4 regions of the Pectobacterium nicotianae genome follow, and region 4 is predicted to be linked to each of the others. Evidence: predicted binding sites of a transcription regulator. Region 4 holds the regulator's gene; each other region holds the start of a gene.
What was found. Region 4 encodes PurR, which represses purine synthesis genes. Its sites were predicted from a motif close to CANGCAAACGTTTGCNTG; they were not measured.

Region 1: a site for PurR is predicted at 5,806-5,823, ahead of purM (phosphoribosylformylglycinamidine cyclo-ligase). Genes of this name have one in related genera too.
Region 2: a site for PurR is predicted at 1,366-1,383, ahead of MYB54_RS03235 (nucleoside-specific channel-forming protein Tsx). Genes of this name have one in related genera too.
Region 3: a site for PurR is predicted at 5,744-5,761, ahead of cvpA (colicin V production protein). Genes of this name have one in related genera too.

What each region holds. Positions count from the first base shown of each region.
Region 1 covers NZ_CP096821.1:3,512,289-3,520,365, reverse strand. The annotation lists gene speG (spermidine N1-acetyltransferase) at 1-369, opposite strand, end outside; gene MYB54_RS15795 (TonB-dependent siderophore receptor) at 537-2,663, opposite strand; gene MYB54_RS15790 (ABC transporter substrate-binding protein) at 2,656-3,762, opposite strand; gene purN (phosphoribosylglycinamide formyltransferase) at 4,034-4,672, opposite strand; gene purM (phosphoribosylformylglycinamidine cyclo-ligase) at 4,672-5,709, opposite strand; gene upp (uracil phosphoribosyltransferase) at 6,047-6,673, shown strand; gene uraA (uracil permease) at 7,015-8,077, shown strand, end outside.
Region 2 covers NZ_CP096821.1:729,542-737,618, forward strand. The annotation lists gene nadC (carboxylating nicotinate-nucleotide diphosphorylase) at 1-236, opposite strand, end outside; gene MYB54_RS03235 (nucleoside-specific channel-forming protein Tsx) at 381-1,241, opposite strand; gene MYB54_RS03240 (hypothetical protein) at 1,414-1,728, opposite strand; gene ampD (1,6-anhydro-N-acetylmuramyl-L-alanine amidase AmpD) at 1,697-2,269, shown strand; gene ampE (beta-lactamase regulator AmpE) at 2,269-3,123, shown strand; gene MYB54_RS03255 (glycoside hydrolase family 43 protein) at 3,160-4,116, opposite strand; gene MYB54_RS03260 (glycoside-pentoside-hexuronide (GPH):cation symporter) at 4,094-5,527, opposite strand; gene MYB54_RS03265 (amino acid permease) at 5,717-7,075, opposite strand; gene pdhR (pyruvate dehydrogenase complex transcriptional repressor PdhR) at 7,758-8,077, shown strand, end outside.
Region 3 covers NZ_CP096821.1:1,557,904-1,565,980, reverse strand. The annotation lists gene hisP (histidine ABC transporter ATP-binding protein HisP) at 1-92, opposite strand, end outside; gene MYB54_RS07010 (ABC transporter permease) at 109-825, opposite strand; gene MYB54_RS07005 (histidine ABC transporter permease HisQ) at 818-1,507, opposite strand; gene MYB54_RS07000 (lysine/arginine/ornithine ABC transporter substrate-binding protein) at 1,648-2,427, opposite strand; gene MYB54_RS06995 (UbiX family flavin prenyltransferase) at 2,842-3,414, opposite strand; gene purF (amidophosphoribosyltransferase) at 3,631-5,148, opposite strand; gene cvpA (colicin V production protein) at 5,170-5,670, opposite strand; gene dedD (cell division protein DedD) at 5,986-6,744, opposite strand; gene folC (bifunctional tetrahydrofolate synthase/dihydrofolate synthase) at 6,734-8,002, opposite strand.
Region 4 covers NZ_CP096821.1:2,083,529-2,091,605, forward strand. The annotation lists gene uca (urea carboxylase) at 1-74, shown strand, start outside; tRNA gene MYB54_RS09430 (tRNA-Val) at 799-875, opposite strand; gene MYB54_RS09435 (MATE family efflux transporter) at 1,231-2,604, opposite strand; gene MYB54_RS09440 (riboflavin synthase subunit alpha) at 2,853-3,488, shown strand; gene cfa (cyclopropane fatty acyl phospholipid synthase) at 3,583-4,734, opposite strand; gene purR (HTH-type transcriptional repressor PurR) at 4,936-5,961, opposite strand; gene cydH (cytochrome bd-I oxidase subunit CydH) at 6,351-6,440, shown strand; gene MYB54_RS09460 (C40 family peptidase) at 6,551-7,402, opposite strand; gene MYB54_RS09465 (Grx4 family monothiol glutaredoxin) at 7,758-8,077, shown strand, end outside.

The sequences.
Region 1 (8,077 bases), 1.4 Mb from region 4:
CAAATACAGCTTGTAGAGGTTCAACACCGAAAAGCCGTAATCCATCGCCAGCTTGGCTGCCGTGCTGGCGTAGCCGCGGCCTTGATACGCGGGATCGATAATGATCTGAAATTCCGCGCGGCGGTGGATATGGTTAATCTCCACCAGCTCAACCAGACCGACTTTGGTCTGCTCGTGTTCAATAATGAAGCGCCGCTCGCTCTGGTCATGAATATGCTTGTCGTACAGATCGCTGAGTTCGACAAAAGCCTCGTAAGGCTCTTCAAACCAATAACGCATCACACTGGCATTGTTATCCAACTGATGAACAAAAGTGAGATCGTCCCGCTCCAGCGGTCGTAGCCGAACGGAATTGCTCGTACCGGACATAGTGAATCCTTAATTGATAAAAGGGACGTGAACCGTAGTTACCGAGGTCACGCTAGCATGAGTATGCCAACGCTAGTATAGCGGCGGGGAGGCTGGTGCTGAACGCTGAATGTGGAATGAAACACAGCAAGGTGCCCCGCATCGGTGAGACGCGGGGCGAAAGTGCATCAGAAATCGACGCTGGCGCGCAGTACCACCTGACGCGGTTCACCGACGGCGACGCGCAGATTGTTACCGCTGGAGGGATAATAGGTCTGGTCGAACAGGTTCTTCACGTTGAGTTGCCATTTCACCTTGTAACCGTTGAGCGGCAGACTATAGGCAACAAAGGCATCGGCGACGGTGTAATCATCCAGATAGAAGGTATTTGCTGCATCACCCGCGCGACGGCTGACGTAGCGCGCGCCTGCGCCAGCACGAAGATCGTCACCAGCCGCCAAACCAATGTTGCCGAAGTCCTGCGTCAGGAACAGAGAGGCGGTATGGCGCGCAGCGTTAGGCATGCGTTTGCCGTTATTTTTTGGATCGGCAGTGACGCGAGCGTCGGTATAGGCATAGGAACCGATCAGGCTTAAGGAATCGGTGATATTGCCCGCCAGATCCAGTTCGACACCTTGCGAACGTACCGTGCCTGCAGTGCGTGTTACCGTTTGACCATTTATCAGCTCGTCCACCATTACGTTTTGTTTTTCAATATCGAACAACGCCACGTTACCAGTAATGCGGTTGGGCAGGTCCCATTTGGTTCCTATTTCGTAAGATCGTCCTAACTCTGGTGGCAGTGAATCGATTTGTGTAGCGATAGAGGTGTTCGGTTTGAATGATTCACTATAGCTGGCATAAAGCGAAGAATAGGATGTCAGGCTATAAACCACACCCGCACGTGGGACAACGCGACTGTAGGTGCTGTCAGTACGCGTGACAAACGGACGCCCTTTGCCAGACATCGTATCGAACGTGTCATAACGCAGACCACCCAGCAACTGCCAGCGATCGTTAAGACGAATAGCATCTTGCATAAAGAAGGCTTTGCTATCGATATTTTCACGCTGATCGCTTTCGGCGGCGAGAACGTTAGTTGACGCAGGGAGCTGCCCATAGACCGGATTATAAATATCAAATCCAGATGTGCTCTTTGTTGCACGAATCATATCACCACGGAATGTTCTGTCTGCTTCGTAATCAAATCCAAGCAGCAATTGGTGATTGATGCGTCCCCAGTCCACATCGCCATTCAGCGTCAGTTGGACGATTTGAGCCTGAGAATGTGCATCGGCGGTTGCATCTGCACGTCGAGTCAGTATTCCTGTGTTAGCGTTATAACTCATCGCCCGCGCCTGATTGTCGCTGTAGCGGTTGCGGTTATACGAATAGGTCAGGCTGCTTTTCCAGCGGTCATTCAGATTACGGTCAACCTGCATGGTGACGCTGTCCTGATCGCCGCGTGTCGCATTGTAGCTTTCATCAAAGCGGCGATCACGTGGCGTATTAACCGGCTTGCCCGTCCCCGGATCGATAAGAGTGCCGCGATCGAAAGGTGTCAGGTATTCCATATGTTCGTAGGCTACGCGCACGGTGGTGTCTTCGCCGTACCACATCAGCGACGGCGCAACCGTCGTCTGGCGGTTACGCCCGAAGTTGCGCCAGTAATCAGTTTCATCGTGATCGACCACCATACGGTAAGCCAAGCCGGACGTACCTAACGGACCGGTGACATCCAACTGCCCGCCGCCGCCTTTGAAGCTGCTTCCCCAGCCTTCAATGTGCGTTTTCTGTACCAGTTCGGGCTTCTTACTGATGATATTGATCACGCCGCCGGGTTCGCCCATGCCGTAGAGCATGGAAGCCGGACCTTTCAGAACTTCAACGCGTTCGCTGCTGGGCGTAAAGTTACGTGCCTGAATGGAGCGAACGCCATCACGAAAGATGGATCCGTCGCGATTATCGCCGAAGCCACGTTTGATGATGGCATCCTGTGTGCCGCCCAGCGTATTGGACTGGGTGATGCCGCTGACGTTATACAGCGCTTCATCAATGTTGCGTACCGCACGATCGTCGAGTACCTGAGTCGGAACGACGTTGACGGCCTGCGGGACATCCAGCAGGCGGCTTTCCGTACGGGTGCCGGTCACGGTTTTATGCGGCTGATAGCCGGCTTCTTTTCCTGCCTGATCGCCAGTGGTGGCGTTTACCACTATTGTGTCTGCTTTGCCATCAACGATGGCTGCCTGAATGCTAAACGGCAACAGTGCCAGCAGCGGCCAGCCGTGACGTAACGTGGTCTTTTTATTCATGTGAAATCTGACTCCAATAAATCCCTGAAAATTCAATAGGTAAAAACTGCTGATAAAGTTGTTGTAGTGTTTGTTGCGGATCGATATCGGCAAATCGCTCCGGGTAGAGCGCCTTGGCAAACATTTCGACCATGACGACGTGGTACGGGCTGAGGTAGAAGTTGTGCCACATGCTCCAGGCATGGCCTGTTTGCACGGCGCGCAGGTGAGACAAAATAGGTTCCTGACGGATAAGTGTGTCGAAGCTCTCTTTCGCCTGCTCTGCATTAACCAGAGGTCCGAGCATCAGGCTGGAGAAACGTTTGCCCTCCGGCCCTGCCATGCCGGTGGCGATATAGACGTCGGGATTGGCGGCCAGCACGCGCTCCGGGCTCAGCTCTCCGTAGACGCTATTGATGGTGCCGCTGGCAATATTCTCGCCGCCAGCGAAAGTCAGCAGATCGCCAAGGCTGCCGCCGACCGCCGTGGTGCAGCAGGTGTCCCGTCTGCCCAGATGCAGATGCAGCATGACCGTCGGTTTCTTGCCGTGATATTGCGCGATGCGTTGGCGAATCACGTCCATATGCTGCTGATAGAAATTGCTGAAGGCGGTAGCGCGCGAAGATTGATTCAGTACTTCACCGAGTAGATGAATACTGGGCAATGTGTTGTTAAGCAGATCGATACGCAGATCGACGTAAATAAACGGGATCCCCGCACGGGTCAGCGTTTGTTGCAGGAGGTCTTCATTAGCCGCATTTTTTGCCAGCCGTGGCAGAATGACCATGTCGGGTTTTAACGGCAGCAGCATCTCTGCATTCATCGCTTGCAGGCTGCCGTTACCTAACTGGGGGATCTGGCTCAGCTGTGGGAATTTTTCGATATAGCGTGACCAGCTCTGCGCATCGTAGCGCGCCATATCTCCCGGCCAGCCGACGACATGTTTTGCCGGATTATCAGGTTGGAGCAACGCCAGCGTATACAGCATGCGGCTCTCGCCAAGAATGATGCGTTGAGGATTGTCTGGGATCGTGACCTGTCGGCCTAAAATGTCGGTGACGGTTTTTGCCTGCAAAAGTGGGCTAAGAAACAGCAGGCAAAGCAGTAAGACGGTACGCATGGTGGAGTTCACAAAATTTAAGATGGGGAAAGATAATCATTGTCATTTTCGTTTTCAACCGATGAAGAGTGTGTGTAATTTGGGTTGATAGAAATGTCCTTTTTTATCTGAGTCTTAGTGATTATTTCGTAAAGATTAGTAAATATTTAAAGCGCAGAGAGGGAAGGGAAAAGGGTGATAATTAATGAGTGGATGTAGAAAAGAAGACGTAATAAAAAGTAAGGCTCCGCAGGGGAGCCTTACTCTATGATGAAGCGATGAGCTGACAACATCACTCGGCAGCGTAGCCCTGTGGTGGAATACGCACGCTGTCCAGCCAGGCTTCATTATCACGCATCACCAGTCTGCCGTTCAGGAACCAGTTGATGACCATCGGATAAATCGTATGCTCGTGCGTCTTCACGCGCTCGCTCAGGCTTTCTTCCGTATCGTCACTGAATACAGGCACTTTCGCTTGCAGAATCAGTGGGCCGCCATCCAGTTCATCGGTGACGAAATGGACGGATGTCCCATGTTCCCGATCGCCATTTTCCAGTGCCTTGCGATGTGTATGCAGGCCGGGATATTTGGGCAGCAGAGAAGGATGAATGTTCAGCATTTTGCCGGCAAACTGGGCAACAAATTCCGGGCTAAGAATCCGCATGTAACCTGCCAGAACCACCAGCGCCGGCTCATATTGCTCAATTTCATTTGCCAGTGCGGCATCAAATGCGGCACGGTCGGCAAAGTCTTCAGGGTTCAGGACGCACGTAGGAATATCCGCATCCTGTGCGCGTTCTAGCCCGTAAGCCTCCGCATTATTACTGAATACGGCGACGATCTTTCCTTTAAGGCGTCCGTTCTTACAGGCGTCAATCAACGCCTGTAAGTTGCTTCCATGACCTGAAATCAGCACAACGATGTTTTTCATCAGTTAATAACCACTGCGTCTCCGGCATCGGTTTGAGTAATGACGCCGATTTTCCATGCGTTTTCGCCGCTGCTGTTGAGTAATGCAACGGCCTCGTCTGCCTGTTCGGCTGGCAGTGCGATGATCATACCAACACCGCAGTTGAAAGTACGATACATTTCGTGACGGCTGACATTACCGGCCTGTTGCAGCCAGTTGAAAACGGCAGGCCATTGCCAGCTGGATTCGTCGATCGTCGCCTGCATGCCTTCTGGCAGAACGCGTGGGATATTTTCCCAGAAGCCGCCGCCGGTCAGGTGAGAAATGGCGTGGACATCGACTTTCTCAATCAGGGACAGTATAGATTTCACGTAGATTTTGGTCGGGGCCAGCAGGTGATCGGCCAGTGATTTGCCTTCCAGCTCGAACTGCTCTGGATCGGTCTTGCTGACTTCGAGCACTTTGCGCACCAGCGAATAGCCGTTTGAGTGCGGGCCGCTGGAAGCGAGGGCAACCAGAACATCGCCGTTCTGCACTTTGCTGCCGTCAATAATTTCTGATTTTTCTACGACACCGACGCAGAAGCCGGCAACGTCGTAGTCTTCACCGTGATACATACCCGGCATTTCGGCGGTTTCGCCACCGACCAGCGCACAGCCTGATTGCTTACAGCCTTCCGCGATACCGGTAATCACACTGGCAGCGGTGTCAACATCCAGCTTGCCTGTGGCGTAATAGTCGAGGAAGAACAGCGGCTCAGCGCCCTGAACGACCAGGTCGTTCACGCACATTGCAACCAGATCGATACCAATCGTATCGTGGCGTTTCAGGTCCATCGCCAGGCGCAGTTTGGTGCCGACTCCGTCAGTGCCGGAAACCAGAATCGGTTCGCGGTATTTTTGCGGTAAGGCGCACAAGGCACCGAAACCACCCAATCCACCCATAACTTCCGGGCGACGGGTCTGTTTCACTACACCTTTGATACGGTCGACCAATGCATTGCCTGCATCGATATCCACGCCTGCGTCTTTATAGCTGAGAGAGGTTTTGTCGGTCACTGCTGAGTCCCCACGAAGGTTACGGGTCGTATTCAGAAAACACGGTATTTAGAAAACATACTGTGGTAAAAATAATGCGCGCTAATTCTAACAGTGTAGGCAATCGTTTGCGAGTGATGAGTCATCGGCTGGCTATTTTTCGTTAATGGCGACAATTTCTCTTCTCGGTTGATCTGGATCAGGCTTAATCATATGGCGCTAAGTAAAAAAGGCGGTATAATCCCGCGATTTTTTTTACGACGGGCTCTTGTGCCCGCCGCCCTGCGGGCCGCCGCAAGCGGTGTTTAAAAACGCGTTTGGCGTTTTTGTCCGTCCACTAGCCGATGGGGAGATAATGATGAAGATCGTCGAGGTGAAACACCCACTCGTCAAACACAAACTGGGTTTGATGCGTGAGAACGATATTAGCACGAAGCGTTTTCGTGAGCTGGCTTCCGAAGTGGGAAGTTTGCTGACTTACGAAGCGACGGCTGACCTGGCAACCGAAAAAGTCACCATTGATGGCTGGTGCGGTCCGGTTGAAGTCGATCAGATCAAAGGCAAGAAAATTACCGTCGTACCGATTCTGCGTGCAGGATTGGGAATGATGGAAGGCGTGCTGGAAAATGTCCCTAGCGCGCGTATCAGCGTTGTCGGCATCTACCGTGATGAAGAGACGCTGGAGCCTGTTCCTTATTTCCAGAAGCTGGTTTCCAATATCGAAGAGCGCATGGCGCTGGTGGTTGACCCTATGCTGGCAACCGGTGGCTCAATGATCGCGACGATCGATCTGCTGAAAAAAGCGGGTTGTCACAGCATTAAGGTGCTGGTGCTGGTTGCCGCTCCAGAAGGGATTGCCGCACTGGAAAAAGCCCATCCAGATGTCGAGCTTTACACGGCATCCATCGATAAAGGCCTCAACGAGCAGGGTTACATCATGCCGGGCCTGGGTGATGCGGGCGATAAAATATTTGGTACGAAATAACAGGTAAGCCGACTTGATAGTCGGCTTTTTTTTGGCGTAAACCTAAGTATTTCCTATGGTGCGCCACGGCCTGTGTTACGTCACACGCGGTTCTTTTATACATCAGCAGTCAACAGATTCCTGCTTCACTACGGTGGGGCGGGATAAGTCTGGCTGTGAAACTCCAAATAATTCGAGTTTCAGGAAGGCGGCAAGGGAAAGAATCCCGATGAGCTTACTCAGGTAAGTGATTCGGGTGAGTGACCGCAGCCAACGCACATGCAACTTGAAGTATTACGAGTACATAAGAAGTGTGGGTCTACCTGCACACATAAATAGTAACACTACAGAGGATATTGAAGATGACTCGTCGCGCCATCGGGGTAAGTGAACGACCACCCTTGTTACAAACCATCCCGTTGAGTTTCCAGCATCTGTTCGCGATGTTTGGCGCTACCGTTCTGGTACCCATTCTGTTCAAGATCAATCCGGCAACCGTACTGTTATTCAACGGTGTGGGCACGCTGCTTTATTTATTCATTTGTAAGGGCAAAATCCCGGCGTATTTGGGGTCGAGCTTCGCGTTTATTTCCCCGGTTTTACTGCTGTTGCCGCTGGGGTATGAAGTTGCACTGGGTGGCTTCATTATGTGCGGCGTGTTGTTCTGTCTGGTGGCGCTGATTGTTAAGAAAGCGGGCACCGGCTGGCTAAATGTGCTGTTTCCGCCTGCGGCGATGGGGGCGATTGTCGCCGTTATCGGTCTTGAACTGGCGGGTGTCGCAGCGGGAATGGCTGGGCTGCTGCCTGCCGATGGCGCTTCTGTCGATTCTACTGCGGTGACGATTTCACTGGCGACGCTGGCAATCACCATTCTGGGCTCGGTGCTGTTTCGCGGTTTTCTGGCGATCATCCCGATTCTGATCGGGGTACTGGCGGGCTATGCGCTGTCGTTCGCGCTGGGCGTGGTGGATTTGACTCCGATTCGTGAAGCACATTGGTTCGCGATGCCGACATTCTATACGCCACGTTTTGAGTGGTTTGCCATTCTGGCGATTCTGCCTGCGGCGCTGGTGGTGATTGCGGAACACGTTGGTCACCTGGTGGTGACGGCGAATATCGTGAAGAAAGACCTGATGCGTGAACCGGGGCTGCACCGCTCCATGTTCGCCAACGGCATTTCTACCGTGCTGTCTGGTTTCTTTGGCTCCACACCGAACACGACCTACGGCGAAAATATCGGCGTGCTGGCGATTACCAAAGTGTACAGCACCTGGGTGATCGGCGGTGCAGCAATCCTCGCGATTCTGCTCTCCTGCGTGGGCAAACTGGCGGCGGCGATTCAGGCTGTACCGGTTCCCGTTATGGGCGGCGTATCGCTGCTGCTGTACGGCGTAATTGGTGCATCCGGTATTCGCGTGCTGATTG
Region 2 (8,077 bases), 1.4 Mb from region 4:
GAAAAGACTTCCTCAAGCCAGCGCGTGCCGCAGAATATACCTGCTTCACGCGTGATAATGCGTGCGCTGACGGTCTCGTTGTCGGGGAGCAGAAGCGCGGTAATGTCTTGATTAGCATCGACGATGCCACCTAAATCTTCACGCAAGGCCAGTTGCACGCTGGCGGGGATATCTTGTGCAATACGAGCGAGCAAGGCTTGTTGACGTTGTTCCTGACTGTAGCGACGCGTTGACATGACAAAACTCCGAAGGGGGATTCGGAGGTCTATGCTACCTTGTTTATATCAGGACATCCAGAATGAATACTTATTAAAATTCAATCTGTTACTGTCATTAGTCTTCCGGCGAACATCCGTGGTCGCCGGAAAGCGGAAGCGATTTTAGAAGTTATAACCGACGACCAGGTAGTAGCCCCAGCCGGTAGATTTCACTTCAAACGGGCCTTTGCCGAAATTGAGTTCTGCGCCATCAGCCCATTGGCCGCCGTTGTGGAAATAACGCGCGACGAAAGAGTAGTGCCAGTGGTCGTAGCCCAGCGCCAGAATATGGCTGGAGGCAATGGAATTGTTGGTGCGGCTTGAGTTCGATTTATCACGCAGTTCTGAGCCAAAATCGAAATTGGTGAAGCTGATATACGAGACGTTGCCGCCCAGCATCGAACCCAGTGGGTAAGAGTATTTCACTTTTACACGGTAGCCGTCCCACTCGTTTTCGTTAGCTGCGCCGTAGTTCTGCCATTGGTATTTGGCATAGCCGTTCACTGACAGAGACAGGTCGGTGCCGGTATCAATATCGGTACCTAAGCCCATGTACCAGGTGCTCTGGCGTGAACCGCTGTTGCGACCCTGATCGTAAATAACATTATTGGCGATGTACCACTCTTTAAACGGACCGAAGCTCAGATCAGCGCCCGTCAGTTTATCAATGGAGAAGCGTGGTTCGATCTCGACAAACAGCGGAGAGCCTTTGTCCCAAATGCCACGGCTGTCGGGATCGCCACCAAAAAACTTAGGCGCATCGGCGTAGCCGTAGAAATCGAACCAGTCTTTGCGCGCAAAGGCTTCGTATTCCAGGTAAGTCGTGCTGTTCAGTTGCGGCCCGAAGCGCGTGTGGGCGCTACCGACGACGTTAATGCTCTGGTGCCACCAGTCGGACAGGTATTCGGCTTTATTGCTGTCGGCAAGAGCAGGCATTGAGCATGACAGTGCGAGTAAAGCGCCTGCGGCGAAAGTTTTTTTCATGTTAAGTACCATAGTGTTAGACGTTATTTACGTCGTACGTAAGACCGCAAAATAAGTTTTGGTAATATCTAAAAAAATCAGAAGATAATTTTGTCATGCATTTTAAGTAAAAATAGACGCAATGCACGAAAACGATTGCCTTTTATTGTGCTATTACATTTGTAGTGTGATTTTAATCACATAATGGTGTTAGGAATTTCACCTTACTAAAAAAGGTATCGGGATTGCGTTCAGGCAGGAAAGCGACGGGAATATCACAAAACAAACGGTAAAACCTATTGATACCCAGTTGAATAGATAGCATGGCGTGAAACATGGTATCTTGGATACAAGGACTTTTGGCTACAATGGTTTTTACACCTGACATTATTTTTATATCTGACGTTGTTTTTACTCCTGAAATTGAGTTTTCGCCTGATTCAGCCGGCAAACGATACGATGCGAGGTTATCGCCGATGCTTTTGGAAAATGGCTGGTTATCCGACATTACACACACGCCTTCACCGCATTATGATGGCCGCCCGAATGATGAGGTGCCTTCCCTACTGGTGATCCACAATATTAGTCTGCCGCCTGGCGAGTTTGGCGGTCCGTATATTGATCAACTGTTTACGGCGACGTTGGATCCCACTGCGCATCCTTATTTCGCCGATATTTCCCATTTACGCGTCGCGGCACACTGCCTGATTCGCCGCGATGGGCAAATCACCCAGTATGTGCCTTTCGATCAGCGAGCCTGGCATGCCGGTGTTTCGGTGTTTGAAGGTCGGGAACGCTGTAATGATTTCTCTATTGGCATTGAGCTGGAAGGGACGGATACGCTGCCTTTTACCGCGCAGCAGTATCACTCGCTGGTTGCGATTACACGCCTGTTAATGCAGGCCTATCCTATTACGCTATCGCGAATTACCGGACACAGCGACATCGCACCGGGCCGTAAAACCGACCCCGGACCGGCATTTGACTGGGACGGCTATCATCGTCTGTTACAAGAAAACGGGACAGAGAACAAAGGGAGTCTGGATTAATGACGCTGTTTACACTGTTGCTTACGCTGGCATGGGAACGCTTGTTCAAACAGGGCGAGCACTGGCAGATCGATCATCGGCTTGAGGTCGTATTCCGGCACGTGCCGTCTCCGTCTTTATTGCAAACGCTGTTCCTGACGCTCTGCAGCATGAGCATCGTGGCGGGCTTGCTGTGGCTCACGAGCGGCATTCTGTTCGGCCTGATTTCTCTTTTGCTGTGGATTGTCATCAGCCTGATGTGCATTGGCGCAGGTGAAATCCGTCAGCACTATCGGCGCTATTTACAGGCAGCACAGCGCGGCGAGGCGGATGCCAGTCGGGAAATGGCGGCTGAACTGGCGCTGATTCATGGTCTGCCCGTTGGTACGGGAGAAGAAGAGCAACTGAAAGAGCTGCAAAATGCGCTGCTGTGGATAAATTTCCGGTTTTATTTAGCGCCGCTATTTTGGTTTATCGCTGCTGGCCCCTACGGGCCGATTGCGCTGACGGGGTATGCATTTTTACGTGCCAGACAAACCTGGCTTGCCCGCCACCACACCCCGCTGGAGCGCGCGCAGTCTGGCGTCGATAGTTTACTGCATTGGCTTGATTGGATCCCCGCACGTTTGGCGGGTGCCGCTTACGCACTGCTGGGGCACGGCGAGAAAGCGCTGCCTGCCTGGTTCGCTTCGCTGGGGGATTCTCGCAGTTCACAGTATTGGGTGTTGACTCAACTGGCTCAATTTTCTCTCGCGCGTGAATCCCACGTTGAGCCTGTGGAGACGCCCAAAGCCGCTGTGACGCTGGCGAAAAAGGTGACGCTGGTATTAGTGGTCGTCGTCGCGCTCCTGACGATATACGGTGCGCTGGTTTAATTTCCCGTTGGGCGTCCCAGCGCACTCGTTTCTCGCTTATTGCCTGTCAGCGGGCGGTTCGCCGAACACGGGCATTCCGTCACGATCCCAGGTGAAGGTTTTAATCCGCGTATGGCGATTCGGGTCATACAGCGGGTCGCCTTCGATCTCCGTGTAGTTGCGGGCGTGGTAAACCAGAACGTCTTCGCCCGCTTCTGTTTGCGTAAAGCTATTATGGCCTGGCCCAAACTGCCGGTTTGCTCGGCTGGTGGTAAAGACCGGCTGCTGCGATTTATGCCAGCTTGTCGGGTTCAACAGATCGCTGTCTGCATTCGCCCACAGTAAGCCGATACAGTAATTTTCATCGGTGGCGCTGGCGGAATAGGTGATGAAGAGGCGTTCGCCGTGCTTAATGACAGCGGGCCCTTCGTTGACTTTAAAACCAATCACTTCCCACGGTAGCTCCGGCTTGCTCAACATGACCGGCGTGCCTTTCAGCGTCCACGGATTTTCCATTTCCGCCAGATACAGATTCGAATTACCTGAAATAGCGGGGTCTTTTTGCGCCCACAGATAGTAGCGTTTGCCTTTATTTTCAAAGTGGGTGGCATCCAGCGAGAAGGTATCGAATTGCGTATAAATTCGGCCTCTTTCAACCCAGTTGCCTTTTAGCGGGTCGCTGTCCGCACATTCCAGCGCAAACATGCGGTGTTGGAATAAGCCGTCTTTGATGTCTTCCGTCGGCGCAGCGGCGAAATAGACATACCACTTGCCATGAATCACGTGCAGTTCCGGTGCCCAAATCAGCGCACTTAAAGGGCCACGTTCATGCTTGCGCCAGATTGTTACCGGGGTCGCGTGGGCAAGCGCCTCCAGCGAACTGGCCCGGCGAATTTCGAGCCGATTGTATTCCGGTACTGAGGCAATAAAATAATATAGTCCATCCGTGTGGCGAAGAATGAAAGGGTCAGCCCGTTGTTCAATCAGTGGGTTAGGCCATTGATGTGGGTTCATCATTCTTTCCTCCTCTTTTGACGTTGAGTGATTGACTGTCGCGGCTTTCGCTCAGTTCCCGATAGTTATTACGGCGTTTTTCCAGATCGATTTGTATTTGCTGCATGAGCTGGCGATCGACCTTCAGCAAACGCACAACGCCTGCGGTAATCAAATAGCCTACGCCCGGAATAAGGGTGAACAACATGATGATGCCGTTCATGGCTTCTGCATTTTGCTGTGGAGCATTGGCATCATAACCATAGTAGGACAGCAGGAAGCCGACCATCGCCCCCGCAATCGCCAGCCCGACCTTCAGGAAGAACAGATTGCCTGAGAAGCTGATCCCAGTGATTCGCTTGCCGGTTTTCCACTCGCCATAGTCATCCACATCGGCCATCAGCGACCAGTGAAGCGGGGACGGGATCTGGTGCAGGACGTTGAGCAGGAAGTACATCACCAGAATAAAGCTGGTCAGGTGAGGGTTGAAGAAATAGAAGGCGCTGGAGAAGATCGCTAGCGCGATGTTGACCCAGAAAAACACTTTCAGCTTGCAGAAACGGTCGGTCAGGGGTTTCGCCAATGCGCTGCCGAACATCATGCCGACCACGCCGAGGCTGATAAACAGGCTGGCGAATGAGGCGGACTTTCCCATCACCCACGTGACGTAGTACATCGTGGCGGCCATGCGGATAAATCCGGGACAGACGTTGCACAGGGTTAACAGCAGAATGCGCGGCCATTGGTCGTTTTTCCAGACGTCTCGCAGGTCCGCTTTCAGCGCATCGTTGGTGGGGATGGCGGGTTTAATTCGCTCCTGAACGGTAGCAAAGCAAAACAGAAACATGAATAGGGCAATGATCGCCATTACGCCCATCGACATTTGGTAGCCGCGCGCTTTGTCCTCGCCGCCGAACCACTCAGCCATAGGCAGCAGCGTCGAAGAGAGGATGAGCGTGGCGATACCGACCATGATGAAGCGGTATGACTGACAAGAAACCCGCTCATGCGGATCGGCGGTGATCACGCCGCCCAGTGAGCAGTAGGGGATGTTGATGGCGGTGTACGTCAGCGACATCAGAAAATAGGTGACGAAAGCGTAGATGACTTTGCCGTTGTAGCTCCAATCTGGCGTGGTAAACATGAGGACGCTGAACAGCACGTAGGGCACGCAGACCCAAAGTAGATAAGGCCGAAAGCGACCCCAGCGGCTTTGGGTGCGATCGGCGATCGCGCCCATAATCGGGTCCGTGACGGCATCGATGACGCGAATGGAAAGTAGCAGGGTGCCGACTAAAGCAGGCGAGAGGCCATAGATATCTGTGTAGAAGTAGCTCAGAAATAGCATGATGGCTCCGCCAATCATGTTGCATCCTGCGTCACCCATTCCGTAGCCGATCTTTTCTTTAACGGACAGTGCGTTGTTCTTCATGAATACGACTCCTGTGCTTAACGTGTAAGCACGATTATTCCTCTCGATAGGGATAAAAGAGCGTATGAAATCGGTTGCAAAAATGGACAAACGGGTCGGGTGGGGCAAAGTGTGATGGACGTGGCAAATATGAAAATGGCCGACAGAGTCGGCCATGGGAAAGGATGTGGTGAACGCAGAGGCTTAGGCTTACGCCGCCTGATTTTTCTTTTTGATAAAGTAGCCCACGCCCAAAATAACCAGCCAGACCGGAATCAGCATGACGGAAATCTGAATGCCCGGCGTCAGGAACATGATGACCAGTATGCCGGCCAGAAACAGCAGACAGATATAGTTACCCAGCGGATAAAGCAGCGCTTTAAACTTGGTCACCGTACCTTCTTTGTCCTTTTGCGCACGGAACTTCAGGTGCGCCAGACTGATCATTGCCCAGTTAATCACAAGAGCCGACACGACCAGCGCCATCAGCAGCTCGAAGGCTTTACCCGGAATGAGGTAGTTGATTAGGACGCACAGCGCCGTCGCCAGCGCGGAGATACCGATAGCAACAACCGGAACGCCACGAGCATCGACAGTTTTCAGTACTTTCGGTCCGTTACCCTGCTTCGCCAGACCGAACAGCATGCGGCTGTTGCAATACACGCAGCTGTTGTAAACGGACAGCGCCGCGGTCAGTACCACGATGTTCAGCACCGTTGCTACGACGTTGCTGTTCAGTTCATGGAAGATCATGACGAACGGGCTACCGCCTTCCACAACCTTGCCCCACGGGTACAGTGACAGCAGGATAGCGAGTGAACCGATGTAGAAAATCAGGATGCGATAGATAACCTGATTGGTCGCGCGTGGAATACTTTTCTCTGGGTCATCCGCTTCTGCCGCGGTAATTCCCACCAGTTCCAGCCCGCCAAATGAGAACATGATCACCGCCATCGCCATCACCAGACCGAGCACGCCGTTCGGGAAGAACCCGCCCTGCGCCCACAAGTTGGTTACGGTCGCTTCCGGCCCGCCCGTACCGCTGAGCAGCAGCCAGCCACCGAAGACGATCATGCCAATAATCGCGACGACTTTGATGATGGCAAACCAGAATTCCATCTCACCGTAGACTTTGACGTTCGCCAGATTGATGGCGTTAATCAGCAGGAAGAAGACGGCGGCGGACACCCAGGTCGGAATGTCTGGCCACCAGTACTGGACGTAAATCCCCACGGCGCTGAGCTCGGCCATGGCGACCAGCACATACAGCACCCAGTAGTTCCATCCCGATGCAAAGCCCGCGAAATCGCCCCAGTATTTATAGGCAAAGTGGCTGAATGATCCGGCTACCGGCTCTTCAACCACCATCTCGCCCAGTTGGCGCATAATGAGAAACGCGATCAGGCCGCCAATCGCATAGCCTAACAGGACCGATGGCCCGGCCATTTTGATTGTCTGCGCAATACCAAGAAAGAGGCCAGTACCTACCGCGCCACCCAAGGCAATCAACTGAATATGACGGTTTTTCAAACCACGCTTTAGCGTGCCGTCCGTTTGTTGATTATCCATCAAATTTAACCCTCTGCCAGTGCAAGTAAAAAACACGGTGTGAACGAACACGCGTATTAGTGACTATACGTTTGTGTAATTTTATTTTTACGGATCGGTATTTCTTAAAATAAGAAAACCGCTACCGTTTGGCAGAGAATAGTGGTAAGTACGCAAGATTGCACTGATTTCTTATCGTCTGATAATTAAAAACTATCGCTACATCAAAAATTTTACCTTTCCCTGATTAAGAGCCTGATGACGAGAAAATTTAGAGAGGATTTTTCAGGGGAGAAGGGGGCTGCTACTCCTTTAGTTTTACTCCTTTTTATTATCTCTTTATCCCTGCTGTAAAATGCTGTTTACCACGATGTGAAGTTGCGGGTAACTGCGCTTCCCTTATGAGAATAAAAAACCTTATTTTTTGCATTTAAATTCACTATTTTCGTATTTAAACGGTTCAGCAATGCCTGCTTTACGTTTCAAAAAAGTTAAAATATAGACAGAGGGGATTAATGGTAATACCACAGGCGGGCTATCACTTTGCCGCATGTTTCTCGTGCATTTGTTAAAATCTGGTGGGATTGGTGATTTAGCTCAAGGTCCTTATGGACAGAAGGTGAATACTTTGTTACTTTAGCGTCACGTTTTTGAAATTGGTATTACCAATTGACTCCGCGCCATTCGCAGAGAAGAATTCACTATGGCATACAGCAAGATCCGTCAGCCCAAACTGTCAGATGTGATTGAACAGCAGCTGGAGTTTCTGATCCTTGAGGGAACCTTGCGCCCCGGCGAGAAGCTCCCACCGGAGCGCGAACTGGCAAAACAGTTCGATGTTTCCCGCCCTTCTCTGAGAGAAGCCATTCAACGCCTGGAAGCCAAAGGTCTCCTTTTGCGCCGTCAGGGTGGTGGTACCTTCGTTCAAGCCAATCTATGGCAAAGCGTCAGCGATCCGCTGGCAGAATTACTGAGCACACATCCCGAATCACAGTTCGATCTTCTGGAAACGCGTCATGCGCT
Region 3 (8,077 bases), 530 kb from region 4:
CCCGCTTTCGCCTGTAATGAGATCCCTTTCAGTACCTCATGCTGGCCATAGCGTTTACGCAGTTCCGTCACCATCAGTTTGTTATTCGACATGCTCTTTTTCCTGCGTTTAATGAGATGAACGGGTATAAAGATGACGTAACCAGCGCCGTTCCGCCCTTCTGAACAGCCCGATTAACACAAACGAAATCGCCAGATAGATAACCGCCGCGATGCCAAATGCATAAAACGGCTGGTAGGTTGCCGCGTTGATATCACGGGCAATCTTCAGAATATCCGGCACCGTTACGGTAAAGGCCAACGCCGTTGAATGCAGCATCAGAATCACTTCGTTGCTATACGCGGGCAGCGCAATACGCAGTGCACTTGGCAAAATAATGCAGCGATACTGCTTAAAGCGGGAGAAGCCGTAGGCTCTGGCCGCTTCAATTTCCCCATGAGGTACTGAGCGGATTGCTCCCGCGAAAATCTCTGTCGTGTACGCACAGGTATTCAGCGCCAGCGCCAAAATGGCGCAGTTTAGCCCGCTGCGAAAAAAGGCATTCAGCATGTCGGTGCCGCGCACAATCTCCAGGCTATACACGCCAGAATAGAACACCAGAAGCTGTACGTAGAGCGGCGTGCCGCGGAACACATAGGTGAATAGCCAAACCGGAAAGCTGAACCGGCGTCGCGGCGACACACGGGCGATCGCCAGCGGCAGCGCCATCAGCCCGCCGATAACCACCGAAGAAATGAGCAGCCAGAGCGTCATCGCCAGCCCGGTCAGGCGGTAACCATCGCTCCACAATAGCGGCTGCCAATATTGTTGCAGGATCTCACTCATAGTTTACTTTTTTGACTCCCTGCGAATAGTGCCTTTCCAGCCACCACAACACGCCGTTAGAAACGGTGGTAAAAATCAGGTACATCGCCCCAGCAACCAGCGCAAAATAAAACGGTTCGTGTGTGCCCTTACCGGCCAGTTGCGTCGCCTTAATGACATCGTTCAGGCCAAGCAATGACACCAGCGCCGTCGCTTTCAAGATCACCTGCCAGTTATTGCCGATACCCGGCAGCGCGAAACGCATCATGGAAGGAAACAGAATACGGCGGAACACCTTCATCGGAGAGAAGCCGAACGCGACGGCAGCTTCGATTTGCCCGCGCGGCACGGCAAGATAGGCTCCACGAAAGGTTTCCGTGAAATACGCGCCGTAAATAAAGCCCAGAGTAATAATCCCCGCGGTCAGAGGATCGATATCAATCTGATCCAGACCGATCGATTCCGTCACGCCGTTTAAGACTATTTGCAGACCATAGAAAATCAGCAGCATCAGCACCAGATCGGGAATGCCACGAATCAGCGTGGTATAGCAGGAAAAGCACCCCGCCAGCAGACGGTTGGAAGACAGTTTCGCCGACGCGCCAATCAGGCCAATAGCCAGTGCCAGCAGTAACGAACTTGCTGCCAGCTCCAGCGTCATGATGGCACCATCCAGAATTAGCTGGGAATAGCCATAGAGCATCAATGATATCCGTTGAAATAGCGGTTAATGGCACGCTGCGTCATCAGTCAGGAACACGACACGGGAGGAACGATCCCGTGCCGCATGCCCTACGATCCCGCTACACATGTGATAAAGAAATGAGCGTCACCTTGGCGACATTAGCCGCCGTAGACGTCAAAATCGAAGTATTTTTTCGCGAAGGTATCGTAGGTACCATCTTTACGCATTTCTTCAAAGGCTTTATCCAGCGCGGCTTTCAGCTCGGTATCCGCTTTGCGCAAGCCCATACCCGTACCTACACCGAAGAATTTGTCATCTTTTACCGCCGGGCCGGCAAACTCATAGTCTTTACCTGCGTCCAACTTCAGGAAACCTTCACTTGCTGCAACTTCATCCTGAAAGGCTGCATCAATACGGCCTGCGGCCAGATCGGCATAAATCAGATCCTGATTTTGGTAAGCGACAACGTCAACGCCTTTAGGCTGCCAGTTAGCATTAGCAAAGGCCTCCTGTGTTGATGCCTGCAATACGCCAACACGCTTTCCGCCCAGAGAAGCCAACGTAGGTTCAATGCTCGTCCCTTTCTTCGCAATCAGGCGTGAATTGGCCGCATACAGCTTCTCGGTGAAAGCAATTTCCTGCTGGCGTTTTTCGGTGATAGACAGAGAAGAGATGATGGCATCGATTTTTTTCGCTTTCAGGGACGGAATTAACGCATCAAAGTCACTTTCGACAAACGTGCAGTTAGTCTGAATACGCTTGCACAGTTCTTTCGCCAGATCGATATCAAACCCAACCAGTTCGCCGCTGGCGTTTTTGGATTCAAAGGGAGCATAGGTAGGATCGGTACCAATTTTAATATTCTTAGGAATCTCCGCCATCGCGCTACCCGCAGCCAGAATGAGTGCCAATGGCAAGACTTTGATCAGTTTCTTCATATTGCTACCCTTATCATGAGTGATTGATGTCATGTGTCGTCAATGTCGGAATTATTTAGAGTGAATCACTTTAAAAATGAACGATGTGAGTGCTATTTGTTTGCTGCGCCGACTATTACCGTTTTTGTAGCAGTTTTCATGCCACAATGAACGTAGGGATGTCGTAAAAACCCCATGAACGAAGCGCGCAGAAAATAAGGGTTAACCATTTGATTCTGCAATATTTTCAAAGGGAATTTTTTGGCGCGTAACAATAAGGATAGATAACATTGGCATGAATACAAAAACTCAAACGCACCATTTTGGTGCTTTTGCGCACAAAATTAGTGCAATGTGATAAAAAGGCACAAAAAAAGGGCAGTAAAAGTTTACCGCCCCGAGAGAAAAAAATAGCGTGTCTGGGTCTCTATCCTGCTAGGACGCACCTTGCCAGCGGATAAAGAGATCTTTTGGCAGGTCGATGTCAAACTGGTCCAGAATACGATTCACCGTCTGATCGACAATATCCTGCACACTTTCTGGGCGATGATAAAACGCAGGCACCGGCGGCATGATTATCGCCCCCAGCTCAACGGCGGTGGTCATCAGCCGTAAATGCCCTAAATGCAGCGGCGTTTCACGCACTCCCAGCACCAGAGGACGACGCTCCTTCAGCACCACATCAGCCGCACGGGTCAATAGATTGTCGCTGTAGCTGTGCACAATGCCGGAAAGGGTTTTTATCGAACAGGGTAAAATCACCATCCCCGCCGTTTTAAACGACCCCGAAGAGACGCTGGCGGCAATATCACGCGTGTCGTGTACCACATCGGCCAGCGCCTGCACGTCACGCAGGCTAAAATCCGTTTCTAACGCCAGCGTCTGCCGGGCGGCCTGACTCATGATCAGATGCGTTTCGATACCTTCCAGCGTCTGTAAAACCTGTAGCAGCCGGATGCCGTAAATGACGCCGCTGGCACCGGAAATTCCTACAATGAGTCGCTTCATTCATACTGCCTCTGGCTGGCCGCGTAAGCAGAAACGCGGAAAAATCATCTGCGCAAACTTTGCCGCATTGATTAGCGATAAGCAAGAATAAGCACCGAAACCCTGTTTTCTCTATGCAATTTTTCTCTACATACAAAATTTTTCGCTACATACAATAAGGGGGAGGACACTTTCGCGTCCTCCCCCTTCAATACAGCCTTAATGTGCGACTAGCTGTTAACCTTCGTTGTGCAATTCCAGATCTTCAACTTCATTCTGGCTACGCAGCGCTTTGGCATCGTCATTGCGCAAGACTTCCAGATAATCCAGATAACCTTGATCGACATCCTTCGTCACGTAAATCCCGTTGAACACCGAGCATTCAAACTGAGCGATATCCGGGTTATCTTCACGTGCAGCTTCAATCAGATCGTCGAGATCCTGGAATATCAGCTCATCGGCACCAATAATCTTACAGATTTCATCCACTTCACGACCGTGGGCAATCAGCTCATTGACGCTTGGCATATCGATGCCGTACACGTTAGGGAAGCGGATTTCCGGTGCCGCTGAGGCCAGATAAACACGCTTGGCTCCTGCTTCACGCGCCATCTCTACAATCTGCTCTGACGTTGTACCACGCACGATGGAGTCATCCACCAGCAGCACGTTCTTGTCACGGAACTCAGCACGGTTAGCGTTCAGCTTACGGCGTACCGATTTCTTACGTGCCTGCTGCCCCGGCATGATAAACGTGCGGCCAACATAGCGGTTTTTCACAAATCCCTGACGATACGGCTTGTTGATGATGCGTGCGATTTCCAGCGCGATATCACAAGAGGTTTCAGGAATCGGGATCACGACATCAATATCGAGATCTTCCCACTGGCGCGCAATTTTCTCACCGAGCTTCTGGCCCATGCGAACGCGTGCGCTGTAGACCGAGATTTTATCAATGAAGGAATCCGGGCGAGCGAAGTAGACATATTCGAACAGGCACGGATTGCTCTTTGGATTCTCTGCGCACTGGCGGGTAAACAGCTGCCCTTTTTCCGTAATGTAGATCGCTTCTCCCGGCGCCACATCGCGTAAAAATTCAAAGCCCAGCGTATCCAGCGCGACACTTTCTGACGCCACCATATACTCGCTGCGGCCATCTTCCAGATCGCGCTTACCAATCACCAGAGGACGAATCCCATTAGGATCGCGGAAAGCGACCATACCGTGACCGATAATCATGCCAACACAGGCATAGGCACCGCGAATTTGCTGGTGCGTTGCGGCAACAGCCGCAAAAATATTATCGGCTTCCAGCGGATAGTGTTGGAAACGGTCCAGCTCTCTGGCGAAAATATTCAGCAGAATTTCAGAATCAGACGTGGTGTTAACGTGGCGACGCTCCTGCTCGAACAGCTTTTTACGCAGTTCGTGGGCGTTAGTCAGGTTACCGTTGTGAGCCAGCGTGATACCGAACGGAGAGTTCACATAGAAAGGCTGTGCTTCCGAGGCGCTGGAACTACCTGCGGTCGGATAACGCACATGACCAAGCCCCATGTTGCCCTGTAGGCGCTGCATGTGCCGCGCTTCAAACACATCTTTCACCAGGCCATTGGCCTTACGCAGGCGAAAACAATTAAAGGCATCGATGGTCACAATACCCGCAGCATCCTGCCCACGGTGTTGCAACACCGTTAACGCGTCATAAATCGACTGGTTGACCGGTGTAAAACCGGCGATACCGACAATACCGCACATGGTGTCTTTTCCTCATCAGCGCTACCGCAGCGGTAAATGCTGCGGCAAGAAACTTGACGTGCTTTGCAGGTAGTCAAAAAACCACCTGATAATATAACTGAACTGCGGGATTAACTGGGACTGCTTCCAGTCATCACTTTGTGAAAAACCGGTGAACGTATCCAGAAAGAATAGCAGTGCGGAAACGATCAGCACCCCGCGCAGCGCACCAAAACAGATGCCCAGAACGCGATCGGTGCCGGATAATCCGGTACGTTCAACCAGTGAACTAATCACATAGTTGACGATAGCTCCCACAATCAACGTTGCAATAAACAGAATGGCAATCGCAATGCCGTTACGCACCAGCTCATCATCAAAACGGGTGAAGTAGACCGCGAGGTAAGCGTAGTAATGGCTGGCAACAAAAAAAGCACATCCCCAGGTTACTAACGACAGCGCTTCGCGAACAAACCCCCGGATCAGGCTAACCAAAGCCGAAAATCCGATGATGCCAATAATGACGTAATCAACCCAAACCATGAACTATCCTAATAATGAACGATGCTACCGATAAGCCGCTACGTCATCCTGTTCGCGGCGCATTCTAACAGAAAAAGAAAACGTTTGCGTAGCGTATTTCCGCCGATTTCATCGATAGATAATCAGGCGAAAAAACCGACAATACGTCATGCCTGATTCTATTCACTCTCGGCATCTCAAAACTCACAGCAGGCATCTTAAAACAGATGCGGGGCGGAGTATCACTGATGTGAACCTCATCCCCGCTGCCTGCTTTTGCTTATTTACGTAACCGGCTGCGAGCCAGCCATCACGTCATCATCACGCTCGACGACCTTAACGAACGGAATGTGCTCGCACCTGCCCGCTTAGCCCGCTGAGCTGTTTCAGCTCACCCAGTGAAGACTCTAGCTTCTGCTTCGACGCATCCGGCCCCACGTAAATGCGGGTGATTTCGCCTGAAACCGGCGTTGATGGCACGGTATACGCGCGGTAACCAGAAAGACGAAGCTTGGCGACAATCTCGTTCACCTTATCCGCGTTTTTCAGCGCACCAAGCTGCACAATATAAGCTTGTCCGACAGGCGCTTGCTGCGTCGGCTGCGTTTCAGGCTTCACTTCCGGTTTGGGTTCCGGTTTAGGCTCTGGCTTCGGTTTCACTTCTGGCTTCACCTCAGGCTTTGGCTGAGGTTTCGGCGTCACTGGTGCTGGCGTCTGAACCGGCGGACGCTCAACCACCACTGGCGGTACCGTCATGGCTGGCGTATTCGTGCCAGAATGGGACGATGGCGGCGTCTGCGTCGTGGTGTCAGGTGCTGTAGATGATGCAGACGATCTCGCTTCAGCGGCTTCGGCTTCCGCGCTGTTTTGCATCGCCGCTTCCGCCCCTTCCGGCGGTTGACTCGGCAGCGACGGGTTCAGCGCAGGCAGCGCTTCCATCTCATTGCTGTCACCCGGTTTAGGGATCAGCGGAATCGACGCAAACTCGTCTTCGTAGTGCTTTTTCTTGCCGTCCAGCAGGCCGGGTAAGACGATCACGCCCAGCGCGACCAGAATAACCGTGCCGACCAGTCGATTCTGAAATTTACTCGCCATTCGCCTTCTCCTCATCCAGCGCTTCCATCACATGCGCTACCGTATGAAAAGATCCACACACAATGACGATATCCTGCTCCGTCGCCTCGGACATGGCTTGCTTCCAGGCGGCAACGACATCGGGGAACGATTGGCTGCGCGTCAGGTGCTCGGCAATCTGTTGCGCCGTGGCACCACGCGGCCCTTCCAGCGGTGCGCAATACCACGCATCCACCAACGGCGTTAAGTGAGCCAGCGTACCGGCAATGTCTTTATCCGACAGCATGCCGATGACGGCTCGCACTTTTCCGGTTTTCGGCAACTCAGCCAAACGGTTTGCCAGATATGCCGCCGCGTGAGGATTGTGTGCAACATCAAGAATCAAACGCGGTGACGCCTGCACGGTCTGAAAACGGCCGGGTAATGCGGCGTGCTGCAAACCTTGTCGAATCGCCTCTTCACTCACGTTCAGTGAAGAATAGTGCAATGCAGCCAGTGCCGTGGCGGCATTAGCTAACGGGACGTTGGGTAACGGCAGCCGTGACAGCTCGCGCTGTTTATCCTGCCAGCTCCACGTCTCACGCTGCATTGAATACTCCCAGTCGCGACCACGGCGGTGCAGCTGCGCGCCTTTCTCAGCGGCAACGTCGGCAATCGTTCCCGGCATATCCGGTTCACCAACAACGGCTGGTCTACCCTGTCGGAATATCCCGGCTTTCTCGCGGCCAATGCTTTCCCGATCGTTACCTAACCAATCGGTATGGTCGATAGCAATGCTGGTGACCACGGATACATCCGCATCCACAATATTGGTGGCATCCAGACGCCCGCCTAGTCCTACTTCAAGAATGACGACATCCAGATTCGCCTGCTTAAAGAGTTGCAGCGCCGACAGCGTACCGAATTCAAAATAGGTGAGCGATACCGCCCCTCTCCCTACCTCGATATCCGCAAACGCCTGCGTATGCAGCGCTTCAGGCAATTCTTTGCCCTGAATACGCACCCGCTCGGTATAGCGCACAAGATGGGGAGAACTGTACACGCCCACCCGCAGCCCGGCGGCTAACAGAATGGATTCCAGCGTACAGCAGGTCGTTCCCTTGCCGTTCGTCCCCGCGACGGTGAAAACCGTTGGGGCAGGCTGGAGCAGTTGGAGATGTTCAGCAACCTGCTTAACGCGCTCCAGGCCTAAATCAATGGCCTGAGCGTGCAGGTGCTCAAGATAATGAAGCCACGTGACCAAAGGTGACGTGGCTTGAGGTGTTTGAAGTGTATCCATGAGTCCCGTTCACTGGCTTACGGTTCATTGCGGGCAGAGCGTGCATTACGCACTCGGTCGAGTACCACACGCCCT
Region 4 (8,077 bases):
AGATCCGCTGTCAGCCCGGCGCATCCGTTCGCGCGGGGCAGTGCGTGGTGGTGATCGAATCACAAGCGGAATAACGGCGGCGCTCTGTCGTATATCCCCTTCATACTTCAAGTGGCATGTGGGGTTGAGCCCTGTTTTTCCAGACGGTTAAGCAGGGTAGAAAGAGTGGCGGAGCGCTTGCCTTTGCGCCAGAGTAGCGATCTGGCGTGACATGACCTGTGGTAAGTGTGGACACCATGCAAAGTCACATTGAGACGTTGTTGACGCAGGGGTTGTCAGAGTGAATAAAAGTGAGAGACATACACGTGCAGCCAGTCAGGGAGGAGCAAATATTTTTTGATGAGGAAGACGCTAACGGCGAACGTTCCCATTGAAAAAATAATATGAAAGACGATCCAAAAATTAAAACAAAATTCACCACGATGAAAGGTCACGTCTTTTCTATTAATTCTCTCAACCAATACGCCTGACTTTAATCCGTTATAGACGTGAAAAATTTCCCATATTCCACCGCCAATGAGAAGTAGCGGTATGTAATCACGTAACCAATCCATTGCAATCTACTCTTTCAATATCATTTTCGCGGAAGGATTCTATCATAACCGCCGAGGTGTCTATATAAACCGGTGGAAATTCAGTGCATTGCTTTTGAGTCAGATCAAATAGATGTAGCGAACGTGGATGTAGACGGAATGAAATTGAGATTACGGGAAGATAATCAATGCAGATTCAACAGAGGATTGAACAGATTACTTTCAGTAGGGAATAGTGGAAATAAAATATTTTGAAAACAAGTAATGGTGCGTTCAATTGGACTCGAACCAACGACCCCCACCATGTCAAGGTGGTGCTCTAACCAACTGAGCTATGAACGCATTGAGATACCGAACTGCCTGTCTGACAGCGAGGCGAATAGTAGCGAGCGAGGGGAAAACTGGCAAGAGGAAAAATGCAATTTTGTGCTCTTGCCAGTGCGATTGCTGGGGTTGTGTCCATTCCGTTGTTTTTTTCGACGATACCCGTCATACTTCAAGCTGCTTGTGCGTTGGCTGCCCTTACTCACCCCAGTCACTTACTTGTGTAAGCTCCTGGGGATTCGCTCGATTGCCGCGTTACAAGGCTCATAAATGGGCCTTGCCCTAAAGGGCCAACGCTTTGCGTTGTTCAAAACGCTAACGTTTTGTCACGCAACTTGAATTATTTAGGGTAGAAGACAGGGTGAAACGTTATCTAGCGGGCGGCGCGCGCTAAAATCCGTGCGGCGGGTTGGCGCTGGAGAAAACGAATCCGCGTCACCATCATCACGGCCGCTGCCGTCAGGCCAATGATGAAACCACACCAGAAGCCCGCAGGCCCCATGCGCGGCACGATAATATCCGTCAACGCCAGCAGGTAGCCGCTCGGTAACCCCAATACCCAATAGGCGACAAAGGTAATATAGAAAATTGAACGGGTATCTTTATAGCCGCGCAAAACGCCAGTGCCGATCACCTGAACGGCATCGGAAATTTGATAAACGGCGGCCAGCAGCATGAGCTGAGAAGCCATCGCCACAACCAGCGGATCCTGATTGTAGAGCAGGGCGATAGGTTCACGCAGTAGCGTGGTGAAAATGGCTGTGCAGCAGGCTAAGGCCACACCCGCCATGATACCGGTGTGCGCGGCAATGCGGGCGTTCTCAACCGAGCCTTCTCCTAAGCGATGCCCGACGCGAATGGTCGTGGCGACCCCCACCGAGAGCGGAAGAACGAACATCAGCGAGCTGAAGTTCAGGGCAATCTGGTGACCCGCCACATCGACGACGCCCAGCGGCAACACCAACAGCGCCACCACGGCAAACAGTGTCACTTCAAAAAGTAATGCCAGCGCGATAGGTAAACCGAGGCCAAAGAGGCGCTTCAGCACGGCAACGTCCGGGCGGAATGCGGGACGGTGCAGGCGGATATCGCGTAGCCAGGAAGCGTGTCGGGTATAAAGCATCATCAATAACATCATGATCCAGTAAACCGAGGCGGTAGCCACGCCGCAGCCAACGCCGCCCAGTTCGGGCATGCCAAATTTACCGTGGATAAAGATGTAGTTGATCGGGATGTTGATTAACAGCCCGATGAATCCAATCATCATGCCGGGGTAGGTTTTGGATAGTCCTTCACACTGGCAGCGTAAAACCTGATAGAACAGATAGCCGGGAACGCCCCACAGTAGCGCATGCAGATAGCCGATGGCTTTCGCTGCCAGCTCGGGCGAACCGTCGCTCATCAGGTTAATGGCGTATTCCCCCTGATACAGCACCAGCATCGTAAGCACCGAAATGATGGCGGCGAGGAAGAAGGACTGTCGCACCTGATGAGAGATACGATCGCGTCGGCCGGAACCGTTGAGCTGTGCGACAACGGGCGTCAGCGCCAACAGCAGGCCATGGCCAAAAAGAATGGCGGGTAGCCAGATAGAGGTTCCCACGGCGACGGCGGCCATATCGGTGGCGCTATAAGCACCGGCCATGATGGTGTCAACCACACCCATCGACGTTTGGGACACTTGCGCAATAATGACAGGAACAGCAAGCACCGATAATTTACGCGCTTCTGTCAGATACTGTTGCACGGATACCTTCCTTGAATGACTTAATTTTGCTAGCGGAATGAATAATCTGGATATGAAAAACGTCAAGAATAAAACGAGAACGTTATTGTAACGACTTAATAAAAGTAAACCAGCTTGAAAGAGAATATATTCTTTTTGTTACGCTGCGGTTTCGATAACGTCTGACGTACCGTATTCCGGTTTGGTTTTCCGCGGAATATCGGGCACACTGCACAACGTCATTTCTTTGTTTTTAAGAGGCAAACCGCATGTTTACCGGTATTGTTCAGGGCACCGCGCCGGTGGTGTCGATTGAAGAAAAATCCAACTTTCGCACGCACGTTGTCCAGCTCCCGCCCGACCTGTTGCCAGGGCTTGTGCCCGGCGCTTCGGTGGCGCACAACGGCTGCTGCCTGACGGTAACCGCTATTGACGGCGATCGTGTCAGTTTTGATCTCATGAAGGAAACGCTGCGGTTAACGAATCTGGGCGATATTCATGAAGGTGATGTCGTGAATATTGAGCGAGCCGCGAAATTCGGTGATGAGATCGGTGGGCACGTCATGTCGGGCCACATCATGTGTACGGCGGAAGTGGTTAAGATTCAGGTTTCAGAGAATAACCATCAAATTTGGTTCCGTCTGGCAGATGAAGCGCTGATGAAATACGTGCTGCATAAAGGCTTCGTTGGGATTGACGGTATCAGCCTGACGGTGGGAGAAGTGACCCGTGGACGTTTCTGCGTGCATTTAATTCCAGAAACGCTGAACCGTACCACGCTGGGGCAGAAGCGTCTGGGCAATCGCATTAATATAGAAATCGACCCACAGACACAGGCCGTGGTCGATACGGTCGAGCGCGTGTTGGCTAGCAAGCACGCGAGCGAGCTCGGCAAGGAAGAGTAATTCCTACGTTGCGCATTCTGGTAAACCGGACGAGTAATATCGTCCGGTTTCTCTTTTCAGTCAGCACACGACTTTCTGTCAACACACAATGTTGTCAGCGCGCAACGCGCAATCCACCGTCGACCCCATCCGTGCTGAACAAGACCTGCCAGAGCTGAAGTTCTCTTGCTCTGAAAGCCCCAGCACAAAAGTTAAGATAGTAACTGAACATCCGGCGGAAGCGGGCGGTGTAGCGTGTGGAAAGCCGTGGCCAGTTCTGCTGAAAGCGAGTGTGCCAGGCCATTAAGGTACGATCGTAATCAGCACCGAAATTATGCCAGTCTTCCATCACCAAATAAGGCTCGCTTGCCTGCGCAATATGCTGTACGGAGGGAATACAGCCGTTGGGGAAGATGTATTTATGAATCCAGGGATCGATGTGCGGATTGGTCTTATTGGCCCCGATGGTATGTAGCAGAAACAGCCCATCGGGTTTTAGATTACGCCGCACGACGCGGAAATAATTGTCATAGTTGCGTGGCCCGACGTGTTCAAACATGCCAACTGACACCACGCGATCGAATTGCCGATCGAGATCACGGTAATCCTGTAATTCAATGGTGACGTTCAGATTCTGACAACGTCGCTGTGCCAGCACCTGTTGCTCTCTGGAAATAGTGATGCCGTACACTGAGACGCCGTAGTGGCGTGCCGCGAATTCGGCCAACCCGCCCCAGCCACAGCCGATATCCAGCAGAGTCATCCCTGATGTTAACTGGAGCTTTTCGCAGATCATGGCAAGTTTATCTTCCTGCGCCTGTTCCAGCGTCTGTGCCTGTTTCCAATAGGCGCAGGAGTATTGCATATAGGGATCCAGCATCAAGGTAAAGAGGTCGTTACCTAAATCGTAATGCGCTTTACCGACAACCTGAGCACGTCGGCGGGATTGTAAATTCGTGACGCGGGAGAGGGCGACGCGCGTCAGGTCGTGCAGACGGCGGGGCAGCCTGGCCTCTAACCCCGCACGCAGGACGCGATGGGAAAACATATCCAGCCGTTCACATTCCCACCACTCATCCATGTAGCTTTCTCCCAGCCCCAGCGATCCCTCACGCAGGATACGTTTAAAGAAATTGGGGTTGGTCACGCGGATGTCAAAAGGGCGAGTGCCGTTGATGGTGATATCCGCGGTGGCCAGCATGTCTTGCACGATGTGGAACCAGGGCGCGGTATTAGGATCCCATTCTTCTGTATAAGGTAAACCCATCATGTCTCCTTAACTTTATGTAAAAGTATCGTAAAACATACCTGGACAACACTTATCGCAGCCGAGATCTCGGCTGTCACCAGAGAAAATGAAACACGGTGTTAAATTGAAAACTGCTTCAGCCAGCATACAAGAGAATTGGCTGAAGCAGGGAGGGGAAGCAGCAGGAATAAGAAAATCGGCTGTACAGAATGGCTGCGGCTAGCGGCGATAGTCGAGGTAGGGGCCGTCTGCAACCGAGCGGCGTTCAATCAACGTCGGGTGCACTTCAATGACGTGTGCATCTTCCCGCTTACTGGTAATGCGATCCAGCAGCATTGCGAAAGCGGACTGACCCAGACGCTCCTTTGGCTGGTGGATGGTCGTCAGCGCAGGCGTAAAGAAACGCGCGTGGCGCACGTTGTCATAACCGATCACCGAAATATCCTGCGGCACACGCAGACCCAATTCGTCAGCCGCACAGATAGCCCCCATCGCCATAATATCGCCGCCGCAGAATACGGCCGTTGGACGCTGTTTCTGTGCGAGGATCTGATGCATGGCTTTATAGCCGGATTCCGGTTCGAAATCGCCTCGAACTACCCATTCGTCGCGTACGGTGATGTCGGCTTCCTTCAATGCTTTCAAAAAGCCGAGGTAGCGCCCGCTGCCGGTGTTGCGTTCTTGAGTGCCGGGGATGGCGCCGATATCCCGATGGCCGCGTTCAATCAGGTAGCGACCAGCCATATAACCGCCTTCAAAGGCGTTATCGATAATCGTATCGGTAAAATCGCTGTGCATCTGTCCCCAGTCCATCACGACCATCGGAATGCTGCGATAATCTTCCAACATCGACAACAGCTCTGGTGGGTATTCAGCGCACATTACCAACAGGCCATCGACGCGTTTTTGCGCCAGCATGGAAAGATAGGCTCGCTGTTTGCCGATGTCGTTATGTGAATTACACAGCACCAGCGTGTAGCCTTTGGCATAGCAGCTGTTTTCAACGGCTTCAATGATCTCGGCAAAATAGGGGGCTTCGCTGGATGTGGCCAGCAAACCGATAGATTTGGTGTGATTAACTTTGAGGCTGCGGGCGACGGCGCTGGGCGAATAGTGCAATTCTTTGATTGCCGCCCTGACGGCTGCCTTAGTCTCTTCGGCGACGAAACGTGTTTTATTGATCACGTGCGATACGGTTGTGGTGGAAACGCCAGCACGTTTTGCCACATCTTTAATCGTTGCCATCTAAAAATGACTCCTGAACTTACCTGTTACAGACGTAAGTATATTGTTAATCGTTTGCCTACGTTTAATGTTCTTCTTCTAAGCTAAAAAACAGGATTTCAGAAGGAGAATGCCGAATGTTATACCGAAGGGATCTGGGTTGACGTTTTTCGACTGATACGCAGCGCTTTCATAAACAGCGGATTGTGTCCGATTTATCATGAAAGTGAAAGGGCTAATTTATACTATTAGTGATGCATTCGTCCGAGATTTTTCGCTACAATTATGAAAGAATCGTAATAACCCTATTATTTGTGGCTTTTACTACCTAAACGGGTTTGGCTGTGAACGGTGGTGTCTTTTCAGATGAAGCTTTCAGATAAAATTCGTTCGTTAATAAGGAGTAATTCATGGATACAGATCTGAAGATGTCTTTGCTGACAACTGTTGGCTCGTTGGCTGTGATCATCGCGTTTAGTTTTATTGCGGTGCTGAACTAACCGAACGGTGCCTCTGGGCGGGTTAGGTATTCAGACACGTTGATGATGCATAAAACGTGTCTGAATCGCATCTCTTCACAGCGCTTTTCTCTACTACGTACACCTGTCTCTTAACGAATCGTCTGCGGCGTCACCACGCGACGTGCGCCAACGTAGTGTTCCTGCCAATAATCTTCACTCAGCTTGCTGATACGAATATCTGAGCCTGTACGCGGCGACTGAATAAATTTCCCTTCACCCAGATAAACCCCGACGTGATCGGCTGCGCCACGATTATTGATGCGGAAGAAGACCAGATCGCCACTTTCCAGCTCGCTCTTTTTAATCGGAGCGGCGTCACGCAGGTGATACATTTCGTTTGCGGTGCGTGGAATTTGGATCTTAACGACATCTTTGTAGGCGTAATAAACCAGTCCGCTACAGTCAAATCCGGTAAAGGGAGAGGAACCGCCCCAGTGGTAAGGCTTACCTATTTGGCTCATCAATTTATTCATTGCGGTCGTTTTGGCATGCTGATAGCGTTTTTTATGTGCTGCGCTTAGCGCCATTCCTTTTTCTGTCGGCGCCGGATTTTTATCCGCTTTCCCCTTGAGTGCGGCCTTCTTCAGTCCGGTTTTGACTCTGGCTTGTGCGGTGGTTTGTTTCTCTTCTTCAGGCTTCAGCTTTTTAAGATTTTTTTTCACGAGCGCGGGCGTGCTGCTTTGCGTCCGTGACGGCTTTTTTTCTGCCACTTTGCTCGCGGTGCGGGATTTGGTTTTATTGCTGATTGCGGTAGGTTCTGGTTTTTTGCTTTTGATCGGCGTCGGTGATTTAGCATTACCCTTTGTTTGGCGGCTTTTCTTATTCGTTTCTACCACGGCGCTTTTCTTCGGGGCAGAATGCGGGGTATGCGGCGCAGCCTGAACCACGTTCAGGGATAGATTACTGAAAAATAATATAAAAAGGGTAATAAATAAGCGCATAATAACAGTGACCGAACATAATCCTTAACTCGCTCAATCCGCACAGTATTCCTGAAAACGGCGTCATAAAAAAGTGGGCACGGTCGCTTTATTCATACAGAATAGTGAAAAAACGTTAATAGTTATTTTTTCGATTGATTTATCAGCGTTTTCTGGCGTTGATTTCATCAATGATGAATACCTTCAGGGAAAAATAACCCTACAAAAAATGGCGTTTTTTTGTGGCTAGTGGCATCGGTACAATATCACTGAGTCAATATCACTGAGTCAATGTCGCTGTCGTAGCACCTCTGACGGCGGCTCATGGCTAGCGTTTTGGACGTTAGCCATCCTATAGAATTAAGGAAGCAAGAAGATGACGACACCGACAATTGAAAAAATTCAGCGCCAAATTGCTGAAAACCCGATTCTGCTGTACATGAAAGGCTCCCCGAAATTGCCAAGCTGCGGCTTTTCCGCACAGACTGTTCAGGCGTTGTCTGCCTGTGGCGAACGTTTTGCGTATGTTGATATTTTGCAGAACCCAGACATTCGTGCTGAGCTGCCGAAATACGCGAACTGGCCGACATTCCCACAGCTGTGGGTTGATGGTGAGCTGATTGGCGGTTGTGATATCGTGGTTGAAATGTTTCAGCGCGGTGAACTGCAGCCGCTGATCAAAGAGACTGCAGACAA